DNA from 3 places in the Pseudomonas sp. PDM14 genome. Region 1 is predicted to be linked to each of the others. Evidence: predicted binding sites of a transcription regulator. Region 1 holds the regulator's gene; each other region holds the start of a gene.
The links. Region 1 encodes LexA, which represses DNA repair genes until DNA is damaged. Its sites were predicted from a motif close to CTGTNTNNNNANACAG; they were not measured.
Positions count from the first base shown of each region.

Region 2: the regulator LexA is predicted to act here: its motif matches at 1,230-1,245, upstream of recN (DNA repair protein RecN).
Region 3: the regulator LexA is predicted to act here: its motif matches at 2,189-2,204, upstream of imuA (translesion DNA synthesis-associated protein ImuA).

Region 1 covers NZ_JACVAQ010000001.1:431,961-435,233, reverse strand. The annotation lists gene IB229_RS01930 (DUF6586 family protein) at 1-96, shown strand, start outside; gene IB229_RS01925 (hypothetical protein) at 169-402, shown strand; gene sulA (SOS-induced cell division inhibitor SulA) at 481-954, opposite strand; gene lexA (transcriptional repressor LexA) at 988-1,599, opposite strand; gene IB229_RS01910 (TetR/AcrR family transcriptional regulator) at 1,815-2,513, shown strand; gene IB229_RS01905 (L,D-transpeptidase) at 2,558-3,082, shown strand; gene nagZ (beta-N-acetylhexosaminidase) at 3,104-3,273, shown strand, end outside.
Region 2 covers NZ_JACVAQ010000001.1:1,218,689-1,221,961, forward strand. The annotation lists gene dnaK (molecular chaperone DnaK) at 1-456, opposite strand, end outside; gene grpE (nucleotide exchange factor GrpE) at 554-1,123, opposite strand; gene recN (DNA repair protein RecN) at 1,313-2,986, shown strand; gene fur (ferric iron uptake transcriptional regulator) at 3,043-3,273, opposite strand, start outside.
Region 3 covers NZ_JACVAQ010000002.1:451,981-455,253, reverse strand. The annotation lists gene IB229_RS14755 (error-prone DNA polymerase) at 1-74, opposite strand, end outside; gene IB229_RS14750 (Y-family DNA polymerase) at 71-1,483, opposite strand; gene imuA (translesion DNA synthesis-associated protein ImuA) at 1,491-2,105, opposite strand; gene dnaX (DNA polymerase III subunit gamma/tau) at 2,338-3,273, shown strand, end outside.

The sequences.
Region 1 (3,273 bases):
GAAGAGCCCGCGTTGTCGCGGGAAACGATGGAAGCGTGGCGCCAGCAACTCAAGCAGTTGGCCCTGCGTTTCCGTGAGTCGCTCAGCGAGTGCTGAGCCTGGAAGGATGGATGGGCAGCGGCTGCCCTGATCTGACTGTTACACTAGCCGCCTGATTGGAGACCCCGCATGCCTACATCCTTCCTGGAAATTGTCGAGCTTCCCGATGGGCGCATTGCGCTGCGTCGTGCGGAGGATGAGGAAACCCTGGTGACCCTGGATTTCTCGGCAGACGCCAAGGCGTTCCTGCAGGGCCATCATGTCGAAGTGGCCAAGGCCATGCTCAATGTTGGTGTGCAGATGGCGGGGCGCCTGGCCGAAGGCGAAACGGATCAGGATGATCAGCCGCGCGTACTGCACTGATCGTCGTACGCATTCTCAGGCTGATTCATTGGCTGCCTAGCAACTTTCAGTCAGTCTCTCTCCGCAGTCGGCCTTCTTTCAATCCAGACGGATATTCAGACTTTGTGCACTGCCCAGGCGGGCAGCGCTGCTCAGGCTTTTGCGCTGTCCGGGTTGCAGGTCGAGCCAGCTGACCACGGTGTGGCTGCGGCCCAGACGCAATGCCTCACCAGCCAGCTCCATGGCGCTTTGCTCAGTGCGTGGTTGCAGAACCAGCAGGCGGTCGAGGTTGAGGCCGACGCTACGCAACCAGGCTGTGGTCAGGCTGGCGGGCGGCGCGATCAGCGTTAGCCAGCGCGCATCCTGATTCTGGCTGAGTTCGCGCAGCACCGGGCCCAGTAGCAGGCGGCAGTGCCCGGCGGAGCCGCTGAGGCTCATTTCGCTGAAGCACTCGGGCTCCTCTATCCAGGCCGGCAACTCAAGCGTGTCGACCAGCAGCGGCACCATGTTCTGCCCCAGGAAAGCTTCAAACAGCGGAAGTTGCGAACGGTTCAGCGACTGCGGGAACTGCATGAAACTCTCCTTACTACTTGATGGCGGGTCACGTTAGCGGCGAATGACGCCGACGCTCAGGCCTTCGATGATCAAATCCTGTTCTTCAAGATCGATTTCGATTGGGGCGAAGTCCGGGTTCTCGGCGATCAGCTGGACCTTGTTACCGGTGCGCTGGAAGCGTTTGACCGTGACCTCATCGTCGATGCGCGCCACCACGATCTGGCCGTTACGGGCCTCGCGCGTGGTGTGGACTGCCAGCAGATCGCCGTCGAAGATGCCGATGTCCTTCATGCTCATGCCGCGCACGCGCAACAAGTAGTCGGCGCGGGGTTGGAAAAAGCCCGGGTTGATCTGGCAGGATTCCTCGACATGCTGCTGAGCGAGGATCGGTGCGCCAGCTGCAACGCGGCCGATGATCGGCAGGCCTTCCTCTTCGCTCGCTTCCGGTTCATAGCCGGGAATGCGAATGCCGCGGGAGGCTCCTGGGGTCATCTCGATTGCGCCTTTACGGGCCAGTGCCTTGAGATGTTCTTCAGCTGCGTTGGGGGATTTGAATCCCAGCTTCTGGGCGATTTCTGCTCGGGTCGGCGGATAACCGTTGTCTTCCAGGCAGGACTTGATGAAGGCGAGGATCTCAGCTTGGCGGGGCGTTAGTTTGAGCATGGTCGTCATCTGTCTTTTTATACAGTTGCTGTGATTATATACAGTGAATGTCCACTGGCAACCATTCTTTTCTGTGGCCTTAAGCGGCAAAGAAAGCGGTACCGCGGCTTTGGTGGTTAAATGTGACCAGTCAGCCATGAACGGGCCTGCCAGACTTGACAGGGCAGCAGGCTGAAACGTATGTTTCAAACAAGTGTTTGTCTGGTGGAAATCTCATGGCGCAGTCAGAAACTGTTGAGCGCATTCTTGATGCTGCAGAGCAGTTGTTCGCGGAAAAAGGCTTTGCCGAAACGTCGTTACGCCTGATTACCAGCAAGGCCGGGGTCAACCTGGCGGCGGTCAATTATCACTTCGGGTCGAAGAAGGCCCTGATCCAGGCGGTGTTCTCACGCTTCCTCGGTCCATTCTGCGTCAGTCTCGAGCGTGAGCTGGATCGTCGCCAGGCCAAGCCCGAGAGCAAGGCGAGCCTGGAAGAGCTTCTGGAAATGCTGGTCGAGCAGGCGCTGGCGGTTAAGCCGCGCAGCGGCAACGACCTGTCCATCTTCATGCGTTTGCTGGGCCTGGCTTTCAGTCAGAGCCAGGGCCACCTGCGGCGCTATCTGGAAGACATGTACGGCAAGGTATTTCGCCGCTATCTGGTATTGCTGCACGAGGCCGCCCCGCGCATTCCGCCGCTGGAGTTGTTCTGGCGTGTGCACTTCATGCTCGGCGCTGCATCTTTCAGCATGTCCGGGATCAAGGCCTTGCGTGCCATCGCGGAAACCGATTTCGGCGTGGATACCTCAATCGAGCAGGTTATGCGCTTGATGGTGCCGTTTCTGGCCGCAGGCATGCGCTCGGAAACCGGTGTCAGCGACGAAGCGCTGGCCTCCGCGCAACTGCGTCCCCGCACCAAGGCTGCTGCAAAAGCCTGAGCCGCCCTGTGCCCGAGCGGGCTGATCGGCTAAGCTAGCCGCCCATGCGCCCGCTCGATTTCCTGCATATCTCCATCGCTGACCAGTGCCTGTACGGCTTCGCCGGCGGGCAGCTGTCATTGCGTCTGCCGGTTTCCACGGCGCTGAATGGCCCAGGTGAGCAGAGTGGTTCGAACTGCACACCGCGCGGCCGGCACCAGGTCCGGGTGAAGATCGGCGAGGGTCTGCCGCTCGGTGCGGTGCTGCGCGGGCGGCGCTGGACCGGCGAAGTCTGGTCTACCGCGCTCGCCGAGCAATTCCCCGGGCGTGACTGGATCCTCAGCCGCATTCTCTGGCTCAGTGGCTGCGAACCCGGGCGCAACCGCCTGGGCCAGGTCGATACCTTTCGCCGCTACATCTACCTGCACGGCACGCCCGAGAGCGAGCCGATGGGCGTGCCGCTTTCCCATGGCTGCGTGCGCCTGCGCAACGCCGACCTGCTGCACCTGTTTCCCCGCGTACCGCTGCACTGCGCAGTGCTCATCGATGAAGCGCCTTGCCCCGAGTGGGCGGTGGCCGACCTCGCTTAAGGAACTCCTGTGACGACTCCCTTGTTTGGCTCGCTGATGCTGGATGTGCAGGGCACCTGGCTGACAGCCGAAGACCGCCAAATCCTGCGCCAGCCGGAAGTGGGCGGGTTGATCCTGTTTGCTCGCAATATCGAAGACCCCCGCCAGGTGCGCGATCTTTCTGCTGCGATTCGTGCCGTGCGCCCCGATCT
Region 2 (3,273 bases), 790 kb from region 1:
TTGGCGCTGGCTGTCGTTGAAGTAGGCCGGCACGGTGATGACCGCTTCAGTCACGGCCTCGCCGAGATAGTCTTCGGCGGTCTTCTTCATCTTCTTCAGCACTTCCGCGGAGATCTGCGGCGGCGCCATCTTCTGGCCATTCACTTCGACCCAGGCGTCACCGTTGTCAGCCTTGGCGATCTTGTACGGCACCATCTTGATGTCTTTCTGCACGACGTCTTCGTCGAAGCGGCGGCCGATCAGGCGCTTTACCGCGTACAGGGTGTTGTGCGGGTTGGTCACCGCCTGACGCTTGGCGGACTGGCCGACCAGGATTTCGCCGTCGTTGGCGTACGCGATGATCGACGGCGTGGTACGCGCGCCTTCGGCGTTTTCGATGACCTTGACGTTACCGTTTTCCAGAATAGCGACGCAGGAGTTGGTGGTCCCCAGGTCGATACCGATGATTCTGCCCATTTCATTCTCTCCAAAACTTGGTTTTAGCGCGGCCCGCTGCTTTGGGCCGCGTAGCTTGATTCGCTTGACTAAACAGATGGGGGCCAACCGGCCGATTTCAAGCCTGCTCGTCAATCGACGGCGGCGGCGCGCTGGGCGCTTTGCTCACGACCACCATGGCCGGACGCAACAGGCGGCCGCTGAGCAGGTAGCCCTTCTGGAACACCTTGAGCACGGAGTTCGGCTCGACATGGGTGCTCTCTTCCATGGCCATCGCCTGATGGTGCTCCGGGTTGAACGGGGCACCATGCGGATCGACCGCTTCGATCTGGTAACGCTTGAGCGTGTCGTGGAACAGCTTGAGGGTCAGCTCCATGCCTTCACGCACGGCCTTGATCGACTCGTCATTGGGGCTGGACAGCTCCAAGCCACGCTCCAGGCTGTCGACAACCGGCAGCAGGTCATTGGCGAATTTTTCCAGCGCGAACTTGTGCGCCTTCTCCACGTCCTGCTCGGCACGGCGGCGCACGTTCTGCAGATCGGCAGCAACGCGCAGCGACTGATCCTGCGCGGCGGCCAGCTGTTCTTCGAGCGCCAGCACGCGTGCGCCCAAGTCTTCACCGGCGACGCCTTCGGTTGCGGGATGGTCTTGCGGGTTCTGCGTATCGAGGGTCTGTTCGTCAGCCATTAGGTCCTCCTGTTAATGCGACAGCGGGTCATGGCCCGCGCTTATGCCGCCTATATGGGGCCCAAACACAAGGTTTCAAGGGTTATTGTCAGGGCAAAACAAAACACTGTATAAATAGCCAGCACAAAAGCTCGGCATCCTGCCAGCCAGCGAAATACTGAACGGCCAATCTTTTCGGGAGCGCATTCCATGCTGGTGCACCTGTCGGTTCACAACTACGCCATCGTCGAACACCTGGATCTCGAGCTGCAGCGCGGCATGTCGGTGATCACCGGGGAAACCGGTGCAGGCAAGTCGATCATGCTCGACGCCTTGGGCTTGGCCCTCGGCGATCGTGCCGACAGCGGCGTGGTGCGCCCCGGCGCCGACAAGGCCGACATTCTCGCCAGCTTCGACCTCGACGATATTCCCGAAGCGCGCACCTGGCTCGGCGAGCGCGACCTGGACCACGACGGCCCGTGCATCCTGCGCCGGGTCATCACCAGCGAAGGGCGCTCGCGCGGCTACATCAATGGCAGCCCCTGCCCGCTCGGCGACCTCAAGGCGTTGGGCGAGCTGCTGATCGACATCCACAGCCAGCACGAGCACCAATCGCTGCTCAAGCCGGAGACCCACCGCCGCCTGCTCGACGAATATGCTGGCAGCCAGGAACTGGCGCGCCAGGTGCACCTCGCCGCCCAGCGCTGGCGCCAGACCCGCCAGGAACTGCAACGCCTGACCTCGACCAGCGACGAGCAGCGCGCCCGCCATCAGTTGCTCAGCTATCAGCTCGAAGAACTCGACAACCTGGCCCTGGGCGAAAACGAACTGGAGCAACTGGAGCAGGAACACAAGACTCTGAGCAACTCCGAACAACTGCTCGGCGCCTGCCGCCAGGTACTGGAACTGTGCAGCGAGAACGATGCGGGCAACGTGCTCTCCGCCCTGACCGCCAGCCTCAATCGCCTGACCGCATTCAGCAACCAGCCAAGCGCCCTGGGCGAAGCCACCAACCTGCTGGCCAGCGCGCAGATTCAGGTAGAAGAGGCGATCGGCGAACTGAACCGCTTCCTCGACCATTTCGATGCCGACCCACAACGCCAACAGCAACTCGAGGAGCGCCTCGACGTCATCTATACCCTGGCGCGCAAGCACCGCATCCAGCCGACCGAGCTCGGCGAACTGCAACAACGGTTGTTCGAGGAGCTCGAAAGCCTCAACGCCGACGACCAGGCCACCGAACGCCTCAGCGAAGAGCTCGCCGCCTACGCTCGCCACTTCCAGGAGAAGGCCGCAGAACTCAGCCAGCTACGCCAACAGGCCGCCACGCGCCTGGCCGCAGCCGTGCAGGACGAGATGCAGAGCCTGGGCATGCCCGGCGGGCGCTTCAGCATCGAACTGCAGACAGGCAACGCGGACGAACCGCAGCCACATGGTCTGGAGCAGGTGGAGTTTCTGGTCAGCGCCAACCCCGGCCAACCGATCAAACCGCTGGCCAAGGTCGCCTCGGGCGGTGAGCTGTCACGCATCAGCCTGGCGATCCAGGTCATCACCGCACAGACCTCGCGCGTGCCGACCCTGGTGTTCGACGAAGTCGACGTCGGCATCGGTGGCCCGACCGCCGAAGTGGTCGGGCAACTGCTGCGCCGCTTAGGCGAACGCGGCCAAGTGCTGACCGTCACACACCTGCCGCAGGTCGCCGCACAGGGCCATCAACACCTGTTCGTGCACAAGCAGCGCGACAGCGAGGAAACCCGCACGGCGGTGGCCAACCTCGACAACGTGCAGCGCATCGAAGAAGTAGCGCGCATGCTCGGCGGCGTCGACCTCACGGACGAATCGTTGCAGCACGCCCGCAGAATGGTCGCCAGCGCGCAACACTGAGCCGATTCGTCGACATGAAAAAGGCGCCCTTGGGCGCCTTTTTCATTCAGCTCGAATCACTTGCTTTTCTGGCGCACGTAGAGCACCAGATTGTGATCGACCAGTTCGAAACCGTGCTTCTTGACGATCTCTTTCTGCAGCTTCTCGATTTCCGGATCGAAGAACTCGATGACATCGCCGGTATCGACGCAGACCATGTGGTCGTGGTGACCCCCGTCTGCCAGTTCGAAGACAGCATGGCCGCCATCGAAGTTGTGACGCTCGACCAGGCCCGCCGCCTCGAACTG
Region 3 (3,273 bases), on a different contig from region 1:
TCCTGGGCGCTGGAGGCGCCGCGCTGGAAGCTGAAGTTGGACAGGCAGTGCAGCTCGGCATACCCGGCGTTCATGCGAACCAGCCGTGCAGCAGCAACGGCCCGTCGCTGCCGACTGCGCGATAGGCCCAGCCGCGCTGACCGCTGCGGGTTTCGATCAGGTAGTAGTCGCGGCGTACGTCGCCGCCGTCCCACCAGCCGGACTCGATGCGCTCGGGGCCGGCGAGCAGGCGTGGTGCGCCGCGCAGCGGGATCGGCTCTCCTAGCAGCCAACCCGGCCGCGGAGCGTGGCTCATCGGTGGCGGGGGCGTGCTAGCACTGGCTCCACGCCAGGCGCACTCGGGGCGGTGGTCGGCCACGGCATGCAAACCATGCACGGCTTCGTCACCGAGACGCGCGCGCAGACGTTCACGCAACTGCTCCCAGGGCAGGGATTGCTGTGGCCGTTCATTGAACAGCTCGCGGTGCTCCGGAACGAAGGCCGGCAGGTCGCGGGCGATCAGGCGCAGAGCCTGCACGGGTGCGGGCAGTTGCAGGTGCTCGAGACGGCCGCGGGTCAGCTCGAAGAGCATCGCCGGTTCGCGTTCGGCACTGAGCAGGCCGACCGTGAGCTGGGTGTCTTCGCGCTCGTGGTGCTCCAGGTGCAGGGTGAAGCGCTGTACGCCGCTGTCGCGCCCGGCCAGGTAGGCGGCGAGGTCGGCGGTCAGGCGGCGCACGGGAAACAGCAGGGCCTGGTGCGATTCGACGTCGAAGTTCAGCTCGATGCGCGACTCGAAGCGGTCAGGTGGCAGATAGAAATTCAGTGCGTGCGGCCGGGTGCCGTGCAGCACGTCGAGATGGTGCAATACCTCGGCGGGGAAGCGCCGGGCCAAGGTATCGCGTGGCAGGGCCAGGACCTGGCGCAGCGTACGCAGGCCCATGCGGGTGAACGCGGTCGCCACCTCGCGGGGCAGGCCGGCGCGATCCAGTGGCAGTTGTCCAAGTAGTGGCTGCAGCGTGGTCTCGTTGTCGACCAGCAGGCCATCGTGGGCGTTGGCCAGCACACGTGCGGCCAGCGGGTTTGGCGCGGCAGTGATGCGGTGGCGAAAGCCCAGAGCGGCCAGCTCCTCGCGCAGGCGTGCTTCGAAGCGCGGCCAGGGGCCGAACAGACTGAAGCTCGATTGCACCTCCAGCAGCAAGGCACGCGGATGATCGAGGCTGACCTGCGAGCTGAAGCGATAGGCCCAGGCGGCCAGCAACTGGCGCCAGCGCTCGATCTGCGCCAGGTCGTATTCGGCGGCGGCAAAGTCGCGGCTCAGGGCCTGGGCCGCGCTCAATGCCTGGCCGGGCTTCAAGCCCAGAGCGCGGGCAGCCGGGTTCACCGCCTGCAGTACACGGCGCTGCGCCGAACCGCTGAGCAGCACCAGCGGTGCGTCGGCGTCGACGCGCTGGCGCAGCACGCCATCCATGGCCAGTTGTGGCAGCAGGATGCAGGCCCAGAGCATGCGCGCCTCAGTGCCAGACGGCCGGGATCGGTCGCGCCGGCGCCAGCCCGCCACGGCACTTGAGCACGCGCAGTTGCGCCGGGTTGGCTTCCACCGCCAGGCGCAGTGCCGCCGGTGAAGGGTTCACTGCTTCGCGTAACGGCCGGTAGGCGAACGCCAGGGTAGCGCCAGTTTCCGCAGCGACCTGCAAGCGGCGCAGGGTGCGGTCGTCGGCCTGTTGCGGCCAGCACAGCACCGCACCGCAACTGCCCGAGCGCAGGCATTGTTCGGCTGCCCACAGTGCATCGCGGCCGCTGGCTTGAATGATCTGCAGCTGGCGCAAATCGACACCGGCCGCCTCCCAGGCGACTGGGTAGGGCAGGTGAGGCGGGCCGACCAGAACTACACGTTCGCGGGTCTGGCTGAGACGAGCGAGCGTCGGCCAGAGCAGCTGCAGTTCACCGATGCCCGGCTCGGCGATCAGCAACTCGCTCAATGCCGCGTCTGGCCAGCCACCGCTGGGCAGAGCAGCGTCCAGCGTGGCATGGCCGGTCGGCTGGCTACCGGGTGGCGGCGCGCTGTGCTGGCCTTTCCAGATGCGCCGCGCATCGAGTAGGGCATCCAGGGCTACTACGGCACCCATCAGCGGGGTCCGACGATGTCGGCGTAACGCAGCGACAGGGTTGGGAAGATGACAATGTGCTGCATGGCTCAAGCTCGAAATTACTGTATATAAATACAGTAATTGGCGCAGCCACTGGCGTGCAAGTGCGGCCGATCAGTGGAGTTTCGGCGTGCGGTCGCAGCGCGGATGCAATTTACCCGGTGCTCCGCTAGGATTAGCCCCTTCCGCCCTCCAGCTGCGACGGTTTTCGATGAGTTATCAGGTTCTTGCACGTAAATGGCGTCCGCGCTCGTTCCGCGAAATGGTCGGCCAGACTCATGTGCTCAAGGCCCTGATCAACGCCCTGGACAGCCAGCGCCTGCACCATGCGTACCTGTTCACCGGCACTCGCGGCGTGGGCAAGACCACCATCGCGCGGATCATCGCCAAGTGCCTGAACTGCGAAACCGGCATCAGCTCGACCCCCTGCGGCACCTGTTCGGTGTGCCGGGAGATCGACGAGGGCCGCTTCGTCGACCTGATCGAAGTCGACGCCGCCAGCCGCACCAAGGTCGAAGACACCCGTGAGCTGCTGGAAAACGTGCAGTACGCACCCAGCCGCGGTCGCTACAAGGTCTACCTGATCGACGAAGTGCACATGCTCTCCACGCACTCGTTCAACGCGCTGCTCAAGACCCTCGAAGAGCCGCCGCCCCACGTCAAGTTCTTGCTGGCTACCACCGATCCGCAGAAGCTGCCGGTCACTATCCTCTCGCGCTGCCTGCAGTTCTCCCTGAAGAACATGCCGCCGGAGCGCGTGGTCGAGCACCTGACCCACGTGCTGACCGCCGAGAGCATCCCGTTCGAGGAAGACGCCCTGTGGCTGCTCGGCCGCGCCGCCGATGGTTCGATGCGTGACGCCATGAGCCTCACCGACCAGGCCATCGCCTTCGGTGAAGGCAAGGTGCTGGCGACCGATGTGCGTTCGATGCTCGGCACGCTCGATCACGGTCAAGTCTACGGCGTGCTGCACGCGCTGCTCGAAGGTGATGCCCGCGCGCTGCTCGAAGCCGTGCGTCACCTGGCCGAGCAGGGCCCGGACTGGAACGGCGTGCTTTCCGAAATGCTCAATGTGCTGCACCGCGTGGCTGTTGCCCAGGCGTTGCCGGAAGCGGTGGACAATGGCCAGGGCGACCGTGATCGCGTG